2 regions of the Azoarcus sp. KH32C genome follow, and region 2 is predicted to be linked to the other one. Evidence: riboswitches for the same ligand, from Rfam matches in the RefSeq annotation. Region 2 holds a riboswitch; the other holds the start of a gene.
What was found. A riboswitch is a leader RNA that binds a small molecule or an ion and turns the genes downstream of it on or off. The one in region 2 is predicted to bind cobalamin.
Positions count from the first base shown of each region.

Region 1: it holds a riboswitch for cobalamin, as region 2 does, so the genes downstream of both, cobD (threonine-phosphate decarboxylase CobD) here and cbpA (modified peptide precursor CbpA) in region 2, are expected to answer to the same signal.

Region 1 covers NC_020548.1:220,330-228,162, forward strand. Annotated here, with positions in the region: gene purU (formyltetrahydrofolate deformylase) at 1-796, opposite strand, end outside; gene AZKH_RS23840 (GlxA family transcriptional regulator) at 990-2,045, shown strand; cobalamin riboswitch at 2,072-2,281, shown strand; gene cobD (threonine-phosphate decarboxylase CobD) at 2,403-3,389, shown strand; gene AZKH_RS23850 (hypothetical protein) at 3,609-3,884, opposite strand; gene AZKH_RS23855 (DMT family transporter) at 3,917-4,960, opposite strand; gene narL (two-component system response regulator NarL) at 5,204-5,863, opposite strand; gene AZKH_RS26470 (histidine kinase) at 5,965-7,512, opposite strand; gene AZKH_RS26475 (bifunctional diguanylate cyclase/phosphodiesterase) at 7,643-7,833, shown strand, end outside.
Region 2 covers NC_020516.1:4,600,240-4,608,072, reverse strand. Annotated here, with positions in the region: gene AZKH_RS20720 (HDOD domain-containing protein) at 1-375, shown strand, start outside; gene cbpB (peptide-modifying radical SAM enzyme CbpB) at 386-1,795, opposite strand; gene cbpA (modified peptide precursor CbpA) at 1,795-1,956, opposite strand; cobalamin riboswitch at 2,050-2,279, opposite strand; gene AZKH_RS20710 (heavy metal-binding domain-containing protein) at 2,326-2,646, opposite strand; gene AZKH_RS20705 (SDR family oxidoreductase) at 2,676-3,410, opposite strand; gene gcvA (transcriptional regulator GcvA) at 3,407-4,390, opposite strand; gene AZKH_RS20695 (acetyl-CoA hydrolase/transferase family protein) at 4,673-6,184, shown strand; gene AZKH_RS20690 (YdgA family protein) at 6,298-7,800, shown strand.

The DNA.
Region 1 (7,833 bases), on a different replicon from region 2:
CGAGGCATTCGGTGTCGCGCCCGACGGCGACGAGGTGCTCGGGCCGGTAGGTGTGATCGACGCGCTCGACGGCCTGCTCGATGATCGGCCCCTCGTCGAGATCGGAGGTCACGTAGTGGGCGGTGGCGCCGATCAGTTTCACGCCGCGCTCGTGCGCCTGGTGGTACGGCTTGGCGCCCTTGAAGCCGGGCAGGAAGGAGTGGTGGATGTTGATGGCACGGCCCGAGAGCTTGCGGCACAGATCTTCCGACAGCACCTGCATGTAGCGGGCGAGCACGATGAGGTCGGTGCCGGTCTCGGCGGCGATCTCCATCAGGCGGGCTTCCTGCGAGGCCTTCGTCTCCGGGGTCACCGGCAGGTGATGAAAGGGGATGCCGTGCCACTCAGCGAGCGGGCGCAGATCGGGATGGTTCGACACGATCGCCGGCACGTCCATCTTCAGCTCGCCGGTGCGATGCCGGTACAGCAGATCGTCCAGGCAATGGTCGAACTTCGACACCATCAGCAGCACCTTCGGGCGCGCCAGGGTGTCGTGCATTTCCCATTCGAAGTCCTCTTCGGCCTGCGGCAGTTCCTCGCCGAAGACGCGCTTGAGCTCGTCGAATGACGGTGTGCGCTCGGGGGTCGTCGAAAACACCGTCCGCACGAAGAAGCGCCCGGTCAGGATGTCGTCGAACTGGGCCATCTCCATGATGTAGCAGTGGCGCTCGGCGAGAAAAGTCGAAATGCGCGAGACCGTGCCGATCACGCCCTTGCAGCTCGCTTTGAGTACGTAGATGTTCTTGCCTTCCGTCATGACTGACATTGCGTGTCTCCTGAATCCACCACAGAAGAATCTAATCTTCCGGCTGATCGTCGCTTGCCTGATTGGGACAGTCTGCAGCCAGCGCACGACATCCGTCGTCGCGGCGGATCGCGCAGGGGGAGATCCGAAAATCTGCTGTATATTTTTTGGCGGCCCAGGCACAAGCAGACAATTGGAGACGGATATGGGTGACAAAGCGCGCCAAGCCCCGCGCAGCTTCGACAGCGGCTTACGACATAGCAATCAGGCCTACTTGCAGGGCCAATTGTCCGACGATGCGCACCCGCCCATCTGTCGCCGGATCGCGTTCGTGCTGCTCGAACATTTTTCGATGATGGCCTTCACCGGCGCCGTCGACGCGATCGTGACGGCCAACCTGGTCAGCCACAAGCCGCTCTATCGCTTCGAAACGTACGCCCTGGAGGGGGCCACGGTGCGCAGTGACCTGGGCATCAACATTTCGGTCGATGGAGCCCTGCCCGCGCTGGACGCCAACGATCTCGACATCCTGATCATCTGCGGCGGCTTCCGCTCGAAGCTGGAACCCGGACGTCCGGTCCTCGAAAAGCTGCGCGAGGTGGCGAGGCGCCGGGTGATCCTGGGCAGCCTGTGGAACGGCAGCTACCTGCTTGCACACGCAGGCCTGTTGGACGGCTATTCCTGCACCGTGCATCCGGACAGCCGCGCCGGCCTCGAGGAGCTGCGCCCGCAGGTCAGGCTCCTGCCGAATCCATTCGTGATCGACCGCGATCGCATCTCGTCCGCCGGGGCCAACAGCGCCCTGGGCATGATGCTCGCGGTGATCCGGCATCACCACGGCGAGGAGATGGTGCGTGGCATCGAGGAGATCCTCTCCTGCGACCGGACGCTCGACGATCTGCCTGACAGTCCGATGCCGACCCTGGTGGATAACCCGACCTTTCCCGATGTGCTTCAAAACGTGCTGCAGCTGATGAAGAGCAATATCGAGGAGCCCTTGAGCATTGACGATCTGGCGCTCCACGCAAAGACCTCGCGGCGCCAGATCGATCGTCTGTTCCAGCGCTACATGAACACGACGCCGTCACGCTACTACCTCGAAACCCGCCTCACTCGCGCACGGCGCCTGCTGCAGCAGACCAACGAGCCGATTACCACCGTTGCGATCGCCTGCGGCTTCACGAGCGCCCCCCATTTCAGTCGCTGCTACCGCGAGTTCTTCGGCATGTCACCTTCGCAAGTCGGCCGTAGGCGTCCCTGAAACGCTTCCCAAACGACTTTGGCGGTGGATATACTTTGATGATGGGTGCCTGCCTCCACGGTCGTGGAGCGGGTGAAACGGGAAGCCGGTGACTCTTGGACGACAAGACATTCCGGCGCAGCCCCCGCTGCTGTAAGCCTGACGACTCCGCCTCAAGCCACTGTGCAATGCACGGGAAGGCGGCCGGAGAAGACTGAGGGCAAGCCAGAAGACCGGCCCAGATGAATTGTTGCGATTCCCCGGGGTAACGGGAATGCATCTGATGACTGGCACCCGGTCCGTCTGTCCACCGCCATTCTTCCGACCTGCAAGACCTTTCCCCTCCGTACACCGTTTCGCTGTTTACCGGAGCTCTCCATGCTTTACCACGGTGGCCGCGTCATTGCCGCGTCCCTTCAATACGGCATTCCTCCCGCGGAATGGCTCGACCTTTCGACCGGCATCAACCCGCGCGGCTGGCCGGTGCCGAGCTTGTCGCCGGCCTGTTGGCAGCGCCTGCCGGAAGAGGATGACGGTCTCGAAGCCGCCGCAGCAACGTATTACGGCAGCGCGCGCCTGCTGCCTGTGCCGGGGTCGCAGGCCGCCATCCAGACGCTGCCCTCTCTCTTCCCGCGGGCCTCGGTGGCCGTCTTGGGACCGCTCTACAACGAGCATCCCCAGGCCTGGACGAAGGCCGGGCACGAGGTCCGGCACATGGCATATGCCGATCTGGCGCAAGCGCTCGAAGCCGAAACTCCGGTTGTCGTCTTATGCAATCCGAACAACCCGACCGCCGGGTCGCATCCGCGCCCCGCCATCCTGGGCGCAGCCAAGGAGCTCCAAGGTCGGGGCGGCTGGCTGGTGGTGGATGAGGCTTTCGCCGACCCTCTGCCCGCGGATAGCGTTGCCGCCCTGGCCGGCAGTGCGGAGGCACCCAACCTGATCGTGCTGCGTTCTCCGGGGAAATTCTTCGGCCTGGCCGGCGCGCGGGTGGGTTTCGCATTCGCCGCGCGGGAAATCCTTGTCCGGCTACGCGAGATCATCGGCCCCTGGGCCGTCGCCGGGCCGTCCCGTGAGGTCACCAAGCAGGCGCTTGCCGATCGCAAGTGGCAGGCAGAGACGCGAGAGACGCTTTTGGCCGAGGGGCGGCGCCTGCAGCAACTCCTGGCGCCGCTCGGCCAGGTCGCCGGAACGCCGCTGTTCGCCACGGTCACGACCGACCGGGCCCATTCGCTGGTCAAGCACTTTGCCGAACGGGCCATTCTCGTCCGCCATTACGATCCTCAGCCGCTGGTTCGATTCGGGCTGCCGGCCAACGAGATCGACTGGCAGCGCCTCGCCGTGGCAATTTCGGAATGGCGGTAAGCAGGTCGAACATGAGCCCGTCTTGAGGCGACGCCCTTCAGAGAGGGCATCGCCTCGCGGACCCGACTGATGTTGGCTAGATCTTCGTCACGAACGTGCGCGCATGGTAGAGCGGCACCAGACTCAACGCGAAAATGACGATCAATGCGAGCGTGTCCGCTCCCGGATACCCCCAGAATTGCGACATGGTCCGTCTCCTTGTCCTGCGGTTGAATAGGTTCAAAGCAAGCCTGTGTCGGCCATTCGCTGGCGGCCGAAATCGCTCAGGGCGAAGCGGAAACGCATCTTGTCGCTGTATGCGTCGAAACGCTCATCGAGGCTCTTGACCAAGCCTCCTGAATAGAGGTCGGTGAGGATGACGCGTATTGACCCGTGCCAATAGGGGCCGTCCTTGCCGTATTCCGCACATACCGCGGTCGCGATCTCGTTGTCCCAGATCCCCTCGGTCTGGGCGATGAGTTGCAGGATGTAGCCTTTGATGTGAACCCTTGCCATCTGTCATCTCCTCGCTTCGAGTCCTTGCGTATTCACAGGGCGCGCACGACTTCGAGCACGTCGCTCTTTTCCGTGTACATCAGGAAGGCGCCGCCCACGACCAGGGCGAGGCCGACCAGGAAGTTCCAGGCCGGAAACTGCAGGGTGAAGACGGCCAGGAAGACCACCGCGAAAGCGCCGTAGAGTGCAGCGATCGCCTGGCCCCGGCCGACGCCGATCAAGGGGAAGGACTTGTACCACGACACGTAGCAGAAGCCGAAGGTGATGCCGGCGAGCAGCAGCCACGTGAGCGCCTTGAGATTGAAGGCGGCGAGGATCAGACCGATAACGTCGGCATCACCGAACAGGGCCAACGCGGGTAGCACGAGGCAGGACCAGTAGAAGACTTCGGCGGCGAAGCGGACGGTAATGCCGCAGTCTGGATCGGTCACGTCCAACGCCCGGCCGGCGAGCGCTCCTTCGATGCCCCAGCCCAGCGCCGCCATGGCGCCGCCGAGATAGCCGAGCCACGACACCTTGCTCGTCGAGGCGTTGGACAGCTCGCCGAGGATGCCCGGGGCGTAGATCGCGATCCCTCCGCCGACGATCACGAGGATACCGAGCGCGGCGCGCATGGTGATCCTTTCCTTGTACCAGGCGCGGGCAATGGTGGCCCCGACGATGGGATACAACAGCCCGGAAATCGCGGCAAACACTGCGCCGACGTAACCCATCGCCAGGAAGGAACCGAAAATCGCCATCGGCCCGCCGAAGATCGCGGCCGCGAAGTACCACTTGGAGATCTTGCGCACTCGCGTCGCGGTCCTGACGAAGTCGCCGAACTTGTCCAGCACGACCAGCCAGAGGAAGAGGAAGAGCAGCACGGCGCAGGCGTTGAACGTGGTGATGACCGCGGCGGCGGTCAGGAACTGCCGGGTATCGTTCATGTCGATCGCCGCGAACGGCTGCTCCTGCCAGATCGCCGCACCCGGCACGTACCACGCCCCCCAAAGCACCGCGCACCACAGCGCCCAGATGAAACCCCAGCGGATGCTCCGGGCGCGAAAGGCGGCTTTCGCATAAATTGCGGACGTCATGACTCCTCCTTGTTGTTTGATACGTGCCGAACAGGCGGCACATTGGCCTTCGTCTCCATCCGTTCTCGCGACGCGCGGCGGGAACGTGTGAGGGAATTATTGGAAGAGCCGGAGGGCGCGACAATGCTCCAAAGGGGCATACCCACAAGTAGGCATGGGGAAGGCGTGCTTGATGCAGAAATGAATGCGGCGGCCGGCGCCAAGGGGGCGCGGGCCGCCGCGTGTCGCGCAGGTCAGCTCAGGTCAGGATGCCGAGCGCTGGCGGGCGTCCTCGCACTGGTGACGCCAGACCACGGCTTCCAGGCGGGAATGAAGATTGAGCTTGTACAGCACGTGCTTGACGTGCACCTTGACGGTGCCGACGCTGATCCCCAGCTGGCGCGCGATGGTCTTGTTGCACATGCCTTCGGCGAGGAAGTCGAGCACCTCCGCCTCGCGTGCCGTGAGGTCGGCTTCGGTGGCCGGCATCGGCTGCCCGGTCGCCACCGCCTCGATGAGGCTGCCGGTGACCGCCTCGCTCAGCACCGCGGCTCCCGTGAGCGCCTTCTTGAGCGCAATACAGAGCTCATCCGGCTCCATGTCCTTGAGCAGGTAACCATGGGCACCAGCCCGCAGCGCGGCGACAACGTCGCGCTGATTGTCGGACACGGTGAGCATGACGAAGCGGGCTTGGACGCCGCGTTCGCGCAGCATCGTGAGGGTGTCGATGCCGTTCATGCCCGGCATGTTGAGGTCGATGAGGACGACGTCCGGCTTGAGCCGCTCCGCCATCTCCACCCCTGCCGCCCCGGAACCGACCTCCCCGACGACGCGGAAGTCGGATTCCATCTCGATCAACTGCGCAATGCCTTTGCGGAAAAGCGCGTGGTCGTCCACGATCAGGACGGTGTGACTGGTCTCCACCACTGTCGGTCTCCAATGTCGTTATCGTCGCCTGTGCCGGCGACTTATTTACTGCCCGGCGATGGTACTCCGTCTTCACTGCCCTGTCCGCGGCGCCGTGCTCACCGTTCCAGGATCGTAGGCTTGAAGCGCACCGTGACGCGGCAGCCGCCCTCCGCCCGGCGCTCGATCGACAGCGCGCCGCCCAGGCTCAGCGCGCGCTCGCGCATGATCGTCGTACCGTGGTGGTTGCGGGTGTCGACCACCGGATCGAAGCCTTGGCCGTCGTCCTCGACCGTCACCGCGGTCAGGCCGTCATTGAGCAGGGACAGCCGCACCGTGGCCTGGGTGGCTCCGGCGTGACGCACGACGTTCGACAAGGCCTCGCGAACGATCTGCACGACATGGAACTCCTCGTTGACGTCGAGCCGGCAGGCGCCCAGGCGGTTGTCCAGCGTCATCGCCACGCTGCTGCGGGCGCCGTACTCGTCCAGTGCTTCTTCCAGCGCCGCCGCGAGGCCCCCGGCGTCGATCTGCATGCGGAAGGTGTTGAGCAGTTCGCGCAACTTGCGATACGCGCCATTCAGGCCCTCGCGCACCTCCTCCGCCGCGCCCGCCACCTCCTCGGGTCGTGCGCCGCGCTGGAGCAGCTTCTGCATGCGGGTGACCTGGATCTTCATGTAGGACAGCGATTGGGCGAGCGAGTCGTGCAGCTCGCGGGCCATCGAGGTGCGCTCTTCGATGAGGGCGATGCGCCGGCCTTCCTGATTGCGCCGACAATGGGCGATCGCCATGGCGAGGTGCTTGCCCACCAGCTCCACCACTTGCAACAAGGACGAGAGGCTTTCGGGTTCGTCTCGCCCGATGACGAACAAATGACCGTAGCGTGTCTTGCCGTCACCCAGCGGCACCGCCAAGCCCTCCCACAGCGGGCCGGCCTGCACTGCTCCCGCCGGCAGCAGCTCGAACATCTGGTAGCGCCCGGCGACCGGCAAGGCGCGGAGCTGTTCGAGCTGGGCCCAGCCGAGCTCGCCGGCGTGGATCGCCGGCGGAAGTTGCATGGACTCGCGCACCTCCTCGTTCAGGCACACCCCGCAAACCCTCGCGCCGAGCGCCTCCTGCACGATCTGCGACAGTTTCGTCAGCGCCTGCTGCCCCGGTGCCGGACCCGCAAGTTCGGACATGACGCGGTCCAGCAACTGCAGCCAGCGGTCGGGTGGCGGGGCGTGCGCATGACCGTTGCCGGCGGCCTCGCGGGCGGCCTGCTCGATGCCGCGGCGGCGCAGGCGGACACCGAGCCCGGCGCCCCCCAACGCAACGATGAGGAGAGCCATGCGCACCGCGATATCCACGCGCAGGTGACGGCGCAAGGCCTCGGCTACGGTGAGCGTCGCCGTCTCGACGAGAGGCAGGGCACTGGACACGTTGTCGAAGGCATCTGCCGGCACCGCGTCCGGCAGATCGATGCGAAACGGAAGGTCCGCGAGCAAGGCACGGCTTTCCTCCAGCCACTCGCGCGCGGCCGCATTGTGCGGCTGCGGCGGGAGCGCGGACGCACGTTCCTGCAACTCCGCGGCACCGGCGATGAAGCGCACGGCGTGATTGGTCCACGCGGCGGTGAGGATCGGCTGCGCCAGCAGGAGCATCGCTGCACCGGCCGCCACCGCCATCACGACTATCCAGGGCAGCGACCACGCGCCTTGCGGCGTCGATCGAAGCCAGTATGATGGCCAGGCGCGGCTGGAATCTATTCGATCGAACATCATCGTTCCACCTACGGAGAGTCCTGGAGGACAGCTCATGCTGAGCCTATGGCTGTATCTTGTCGGCGCCGCCACCGCCTGTGCATATGCGCTCGGAGCGAGCATGGCGTGGATACCGGCATCGCCCGCGCTCGCGGTGGCAAGCCTGACGGTCGCGTCGATATTCATATTTTCGGCAGAACTGTGCAACCGACGCGCGCATATGCAGGCCGCCGGCCGCGCGTCTCT
Region 2 (7,833 bases):
GACCTCGGCGCGAGCTATATGCTCTATCGCGCCTCGCAGTACGACGAGTTGCGCGCGCGTCCGGAAACCGCGCGCTACCTGATCTGGAAGTGGCACGAGAGCATCGGCGAGTCGCTGCTGCATGCGCTCGGTCTGCCGGAGGAGATCGCGGCCGCGTCCCGCGACCACGACCATCCGCGGCCGATTCCGGAAGCGCCCCGCACGCTGGCCGATGTCGTCTTCGTCGGCAACCTGATGGCCGGCGGCCATTTCGAATGGCTCAACAAGGACTTCGACGCCGCTGACGTCAAGAAGGCCGAACTCGGCGAGCCCTACGCTTCGATGCAGGACGAAGTGACCGCCTGCACCAAGGAGCTGCAGGCGGTCTTCGGCTGATTGCGCCCGGCTACAGCGCCAGATCGAACACCGTCTCGACGCCGTCGTCCCAGCCGTCCCACAGGAAGTCGTTCGCCTTGCCGTCCGCGATGAGGCGGAAGGCGTAGCGCGTCTGTTCCTCATAGAAGCCGCAGAAGGCGCCGACCTTGTCCATGCCGCCGTTCATCTCGTGCGCCTCGGCCGGACAGGGCGAACCGCAGAAATGGCGGATCGTGCAGGTGTCGCACGGCGCGAAGCGGTCCACGTTGCGTTCGGTGACGGTGCGGAAGGCCGGCGTCTGCAGCACGTCCTCGATGCGGTCGGTGAAGAGGTTGCCGCCACGGAAGTGATCCAGGCCGATGAACTCGCTGCACGGGAAGAGCCCGCCGTCCGGCGCCAGCGCGAAGAAGGCCCGACCGCCGCCGCAGGGCGAGATGTCGCACATCAGCCGGCGCGCGGTCGGCGCGAGGATCGCGAGCAGGATGTTGGCGAAGTTCGCGACCACCATCTTGCGGCCGGTTTCCCGGTAGAGCTCGTGCGTGCGCTCGATCGCCGCGATGAAGCTCTTCGCCAGCGCGTCGTCGTCCGGTCGCACCGTGCGCGCACCGGGCAGCGTGCAGCGCACGGCATTCAACATGCAGGTCGGCACGCCGCGGGCGTGGAAAAGCTCCACGAGCGGCACGAGCTGGTCGAGATTCTTCTCGGTACAGGTCGCGATCACGCTCCACGACGCATAGCCCTGCAGCGCGTCCATCGCGCGCAGCACCTTGTCGTGCACGCTGCTGCCGCTGAAGGTCAGCCGTGTCGCGTCGGTCGTCTGCGCGAGCGGGCCGTCGAGCGACAGGCCGATGCTGACGTTGCGCTCGGCGAGGAAGCGGATCGCCTTGTCGTCGAGCAGCGTCGCGTTGGTCTGCACGCCGAAGACGTAATCGTCCTTGAACTGGTCGATCGCCTCGAAAAGCGCCGACTGGTTCATCAGCGGCTCGGCGCCGTGGAAGATGATGCGCGGCTTGCGATCCGCGGGCATCACGGTCGCGAAGTAGTCCTTCAGGCGCGCGAGCGCATCGACGAGGCGGTCGGTGGCCATATGCTGGCCCGAGCGGCGCATGCCTTCGGGGATGTAGCAGTAGGTGCAGTTGAGGTTGCAGCGCTCGGTCGGATTTACGTACACGGCCGAAGGCTTCAGCTCGAAGCGCAGCGCGTGCAGTTCGCGTGCGAAGTCGTTGGCGCGTTCGCGGTAGCTGCGAAGCAGCTCGCCGTCGCCGAGGCTCGCGGCGAGCTGATCCTTGCGCACGAGCGCCCAGAAGGCGGTCGCCGGATCGGTCACCGCCATATAGTCGGCGTGACCGATGTCCAGCGGCACGAGACTCGGGCCGCAGCCCGAGTTCGCGTAGCGGCCCGCGGAGGGCGCCAGGGGTTTCTCGATGACTGCGGCGCTCATCACTTTGCCTTGCGATCCATCAGGATGTAGTGCGACAGGCCCACGCCGTCGGCTTCGCAGCGGCGGCGGGTGGCGATGATCGCGGGCTTGGCGGTGTCGGCGGCGGATTGGGCGGCCTGGGCGGCGGCGGGGACGGCTTGGGGGGCGATGGTCTTGCTCATGTGAATCTCCTCGTTTGCAATCGCAGAAAAACAAAAAGGGCTCCGCCGCCATGCTTCCAGCATGGACAGCGGAACCCTTGCCATGGGTCCGGCACATTTTTCGTTCGAGGCAGCAGGTCTTCTGGCTCCCGGATCAGCCGGTCCGTCGCGCCTTCCCGACAGAGTGGTCCCCGTCAGTGGCCGGATGCGCGAATTCGCGTCATCCCTGCGACAGCCGTCCCCGGTTACAGCGGCGGGCCCGCCACGGAATCGAGCAGAGCTCTCACCGTGTTCCGACGATCGCAGGTAAGGCGATCGTCATTGCTGCTTCGATGGCGATTGTCGTGGCTGACGACAGATGCGTCAAGACCACAAATGCGACATGGACGTTCACTCCAGCGTCACAGCGGTGCCGCTGACGGCGACCATCAGCATCCCGTTGGTCTCGCCCAGCACCTCGTAGTCGATGTCGATCGCAACGACCGCGTTGGCGCCGAGCTTGCCCGCGGCATCCGCGAGTTCGGCAAAGGCGGTCTCGCGCGCGGAGCGCAGCGTCTTCTCGTAGGCACCCGCGCGTCCGCCGACGAAATCGCGCACCGCGGCGAACATGTCCTTGAGGAAGTTCGCCCCGATGATCGCTTCGCCGGTGACGACGCCGTGGTAGCTGCGGATTCGTCGGCCTTCGACGGTCGGGGTGGTGGTCATCAGCATGGCGAGTCTCCGTGGTCTTGATCGGAAGTCTAGGTGCCCAGTTCGCGCAGGTCGGCGACGGGATGCTCGCCGAACTGGATGCCGAGCAGGTAGTCGACGACGCGGCGCGCGCAGTCTTCGGGCCTCTGTAGCGCGCCGTCGCGTTTCAGGGCCTCGAAGCGGGCACGCAGCGGGAAGTCGTCTTGGGGTATCGCTCGGATTTCCGCCTGCATCGCGGTGTCGATGACGCCCGGCGCGAGACTGCAGATCCGTATGCCGGGGCTGCGGTCGAGCGCGACCGCGCGGGCGTGTTGGTCGAGTGCGGCTTTCGATGCGCAATACACGCTCCAGCCCGCGTAGGCGCTGCGCGCGGCGCCGCTCGAGATGTGCATGATGCGCCGTTCGATGGCGGCCGGGCTGGCGGCGACGACCGCCGCGGCGAGCATCAGGGGGGCTGCGACGTTCAGCGACACCGCGCGGGCGATGTCGGCGACGTCGTGTGCCGCGAGCGCGCCGGTCGGCCGCAGCGTGCCGGCGTTGTTGACGAGCAGGACCTCGTCGCTGTCGGTGAGAAATTCGCGCAGCCGTCCGGTGGCGAGCCAGGCGGCGAAGGCCGTGCTGTCGGCGAGGTCGACTTCCACCTGGACGCATCGGGCGCCGTAGCGTTGTGCGAGGACGGGGTTTGCGCTGCGCGCCAGGGCAAGGACAGGAATGTCGCGCGCGAGCAGTTCGTCGGCGATGGCTGCGCCGAGGCCGCGGCTGTGGCCGGTGACGATGGCCTTCATCGATCGGATTCTCCGGAGGGGTGGGGCGGGGCGGCGGCTTCGGCGGCGAGCCAGGAGCGGAAGGCCGTGACGGCCGCCTGCCGCGCGATCGCCTCGTGCATGACGAGATAATAGGCGAAGGGCGAGGGCAACGATACGTCGAAGGGGATCACGAGGCTGCCCGCGGCGACCCGCGTTTCGACCAGCGGCCGCGGCGCGAGGGCGACGCCGTGCCCCGCCAGCGCGGCTTCCAGCGACAGCGCCGCGTTCGCGAAGCGCAGGCCGCGCTGCGGGTCGACGCCGACGGTTCCGGCTCGCGCCAGCCACTGCGTCCAGCCCGCATTGACCTGTCCGCGGCTGCCCTCGTCGAGCGTCTCGTCGTGGATCAGCACGTGGCGGGCGAGATCGGCCGGCCGCCGCAAGGGCGTCCCGTCGGTGATCAGCGCGGGAGCGCAGACCGGCACGTAGTCGGGCGAGAACAGCCGGTCGACGACGTAGCCGGCGTAGTCGCCGCGACCATAGAGAATCGCGACTTCGCTGCGGCCGGCGCGCAGGTCGGCATCGAGGCGCTTGAGCATCGCGGCCTCGCCGCGGCGGTCGACGGTATCCGGCGTGCTCGACAGGCGTAGCGCCACTTCCGGATGCCGATGCGTGAAATCGGGCAGGCGCGGCAGCAGCCAGTGCCCGGCGAAGGATGGGGGCGCGGTGACGGTGAGCTGGCGGTCTGCCGGTGCCTGCCGTGCACCTTCGATTGCCGCGGCGAGGCAGTCGAAGCCTTCGCGGATCTTCGGCAGCATGTTTCGGCCCTGCTCGGTCAGCGCCAGCGCGCGCGTCATGCGGTGGAAGAGGGGGACGCCCAGCTCGACTTCGAGCGCCTTGATCTGCTGGCTGACGGCAGCCGGCGTCACGCACAGTTCGGCGGCGGCTTTCTTGAAGCTCAGGTGGCGTGCGGCGGCCTCGAAGGTGCGCAGCAGCGGAAGGTGGGGGAGGCGGTAACGCATGGCCTCATGATTAAGCAGGGCTAATTCGTTGGATCATAAATCGTCGTTTGTCGCTCCGTAAAGCCCCGAATAGACTGCGCAGCGCATCCGATACGGGTGCCGGCGGCCTCCTCCCTCCTGTCGCCGCCGGGGTCTTCGATCGATCGGAGTGCGCGTCATCGGCCTGCCGGTGGCGCGCAGTTTCCGATTTCCCGGATGCAGCATCCATGTCTCCTGCACGTTGGTGTCGTGCTATTGCGCCCGCGCCAGCGGGCGTCTTTTTGTCGTGAGGTCGTGCTTTCCATGAGCAGAGAAAACCGCATCCATTGCGCCGCGCTTCGCAACCGGGTCATGTCGGCCGAGGAGGCCGCGGCTCTGATCCCCTCCGGCGTCAATGTCGGCATGAGCGGCTTCACCGGCGCGGGCTACCCGAAGGCCGTGCCGTCCGCGCTCGCCAAGCGCATCATGGACGCCAACGTGAATGGCAAGCATTTCAAGATCGGCGTATGGACGGGCGCATCGACCGCTCCCGAGCTCGACGGCGCGCTTGCGATGGTCGATGGCATCGAGATGCGGCTGCCCTACCAGTCCGACCCGACCTGCCGCAAGCGCATCAACGCCGGCGAGATGGAGTACATCGACATCCACCTGTCGCATGTCGCGCAGTTCGTGTGGTCTGGCTTCCTGGGCAAGCTCGACATCGCAGTGGTCGAGGTCGCCGGCATCCTGGAGGACGGGCGGCTGATACCCTCGTCATCGGTCGGCAACAACAAGACCTGGCTGGATCAGGCCGACCGCATCATCCTCGAGGTGAATTCCTGGCAGAGCGCCCACCTCGAAGGGATGCACGACATCTATTACGGCACGCAGCTGCCGCCGCACCGCAAGCCGATCCCGATCGTGACGCCGGCCGACCGCATCGGCGAGCCATACCTGCGCTGCGATCTCGACAAGGTCATCGCGATCGTCGAGACCCATAGCCCGGACCGCAATTCGGCGTTCTCGGCGCCCGACGAGAACTCGCGCCTGATCGCCGGCCACATCCTCGAATTCTTCCAGCACGAAGTTCGCAAGGGCCGCCTGCCGAAGGACCTGCTGCCGCTGCAGTCCGGCGTCGGCAATATCGCGAACGCGGTGATGGCCGGCCTCAACGACGGTCCGTTCGAGAACATGACGGCCTACACCGAGGTGCTGCAGGACGGCATGCTCGACATGGTCCGCTCGGGCAAGCTCGCCTGCGCGTCGGCGACCGCGTTCTCGCTCAGCAACGACGCGCTCGCGCGGCTCAATGCCGACCTCGGTCGTTACCGCGAGCGCATCATCCTGCGCCCGCAGGAGATCAGCAATCACCCCGAAGTGATCCGCCGCCTCGGCGTGATCGCGATGAACGGCATGATCGAAGCCGACATCTACGGCAACGTCAATTCGACGCACGTGATGGGCAGCAAGATCATGAACGGCATCGGCGGCTCGGGCGACTTTGCGCGCAACGCCTACCTGTCGATCTTCATGACGCCCTCGCAGGCAAAGAACGGCGCCGTGTCGTGCATTGTGCCGATGGCCTCGCATGTGGATCACACCGAGCACGACGTGCAGGTCATCGTCACCGAGCAAGGCCTCGCCGACCTGCGTGGCCTGTCGCCGAAGCAGCGTGCGCGCGTCGTGATCGAGAACTGCGCGCATCCCGACTTCCGCCCTGCGCTGCGCGACTACTACAAGCGGGCGCTCGAGCGCTCGCCCGGACGGCAGACGCCCCACCTGCTCGAGGAAGTGTTTGACTGGCATCTGCGCGCACTGCGCGGCGAGCCGATGTAAGGACCGGGGCGCGGAAAGCCAAGTGGCGTGAAGCGGCGGGCTTTCGCGCGCCTGCCGATTGCATATACCATGGTCACTTCCGCGCACCTCCCGATATCAGGAACCCTCCCGACATGAACAAACCCGCCAAGATCGCCACCGCCGTCGCCGTGGCGCTCGGTATCGCGTATCCGGCAAGCGCCTGGCTGCTGGGCAAGCAGGTCGAAAGCGCCCTCGATGCCCAATACCAGCAGCTGACCGAGCAGCCCTACGTCAAGGTCGTGGAGCGCACCTTCGAGCGCGGCGTCTTCCATTCGACCGAAGTCGTGACCTTCGAACTCAATGGCGAGCTGTTGAGCGCGCTTGCCCGCGCGGGTGAGGACGGGGCGGCGGCCACGGAGGCTCCGCTGGAGCCGGTACGCTTCACGGTGCGCTCGGAGATCGCGCATGGTCCGCTGCCCGGGCTGCGGACGATCGGGGCGGCGACCGCGGAAGCCGGTCTCGTGCTCGACGAGGCCGCGAAGGCGCAGATGGCGAAGATGTTCGGCGATGCTGCGCCGGTGCAACTCAAGACGGTGTATGGATTCTCGGGAGGCGGCAGCACGACGCTGACGAGTCCGGCCTTCAAGACCTCGGTGCCCGCGAAGGATGGCGGCGAGCGCCATGTCAGCTGGCAGGGCCTGAAGTTTACGGTCGATTTCACGCGCCACATGCAGCGCTACTCGATGCAGGGCGAGGCGCCCGGCCTCGAGATCGAGGATGGCGCTTCGCATCTCGTCGTGACCGGCATTCGCATGAGTGGCGATCAGTCGCGGGTCTTCGAGGACGAGCCCTTGCTCTACGCCGGCAGCCAGAAGATCGTGATCGATGAAGTCCGCATGACGCCGCGCGCGGCGGCCGCGGCCGGCGAAGGAGGCGAGAAGCCGGAAGCGCTGCTGCTGAAGCAGGTGGCGTATGACGTGAGCTCCCCCGCGAAGGGCGAGTTCGTCGACATCAGCGCCAAGCTTGGTGCCGAGACCGTGCAGGTCGGCGCGCAGGACTACGGACCGGCGCACTATGACCTGAGCCTGAACCACCTGCATGCCCGCACCGTCGCCAAGCTGTCGCGCGCGGTGATGAGCATGTATTCGGACGAGGCGCTGCGGCAGGCGCGGCAAGGCCAGACCGCGTTCGCGCTGGCCGCGCTCGCCGAGCCCGCGCGCGAGTTGCTCGCGCACGACCCGGAGATCAGCATCGACCGCATCAGCTTCCGCAGTCCGCACGGCGACGCGACGATGGCCTTGCGCGTGCGCACGAACCAGCTTTCGCCGGACGACCTGCAGAATCCCTTCGTGCTGATCGGCAAACTCGATGTGAGCGGCAACGCTTCGCTGCCCGAGGGTCTGATTGCCGACATGCAGAAGGATGAGGCCGTATCGGCCGAGGAAGCCGCGCGCCGCGTTGACCTGCAGCTCGCCGGCTATGCCGCGCAGGGCCTGGTGCAGCGCGAGCAGGGCTTCGTCAAGACGGCACTGGAATTCCGCGGCGGCGAGCTGAAGATCAACGGCAAGCCGGTCAATCCCTTCGCACTCGGTGCGGCGGCTGGAAGCGACGGCGCGGCGCACGCGCAGTCCGGCAGCCTGGCTCCGGCGCGCTGATGCGCCGATAGCCCGGGCGGTCCGCGAGGCCAC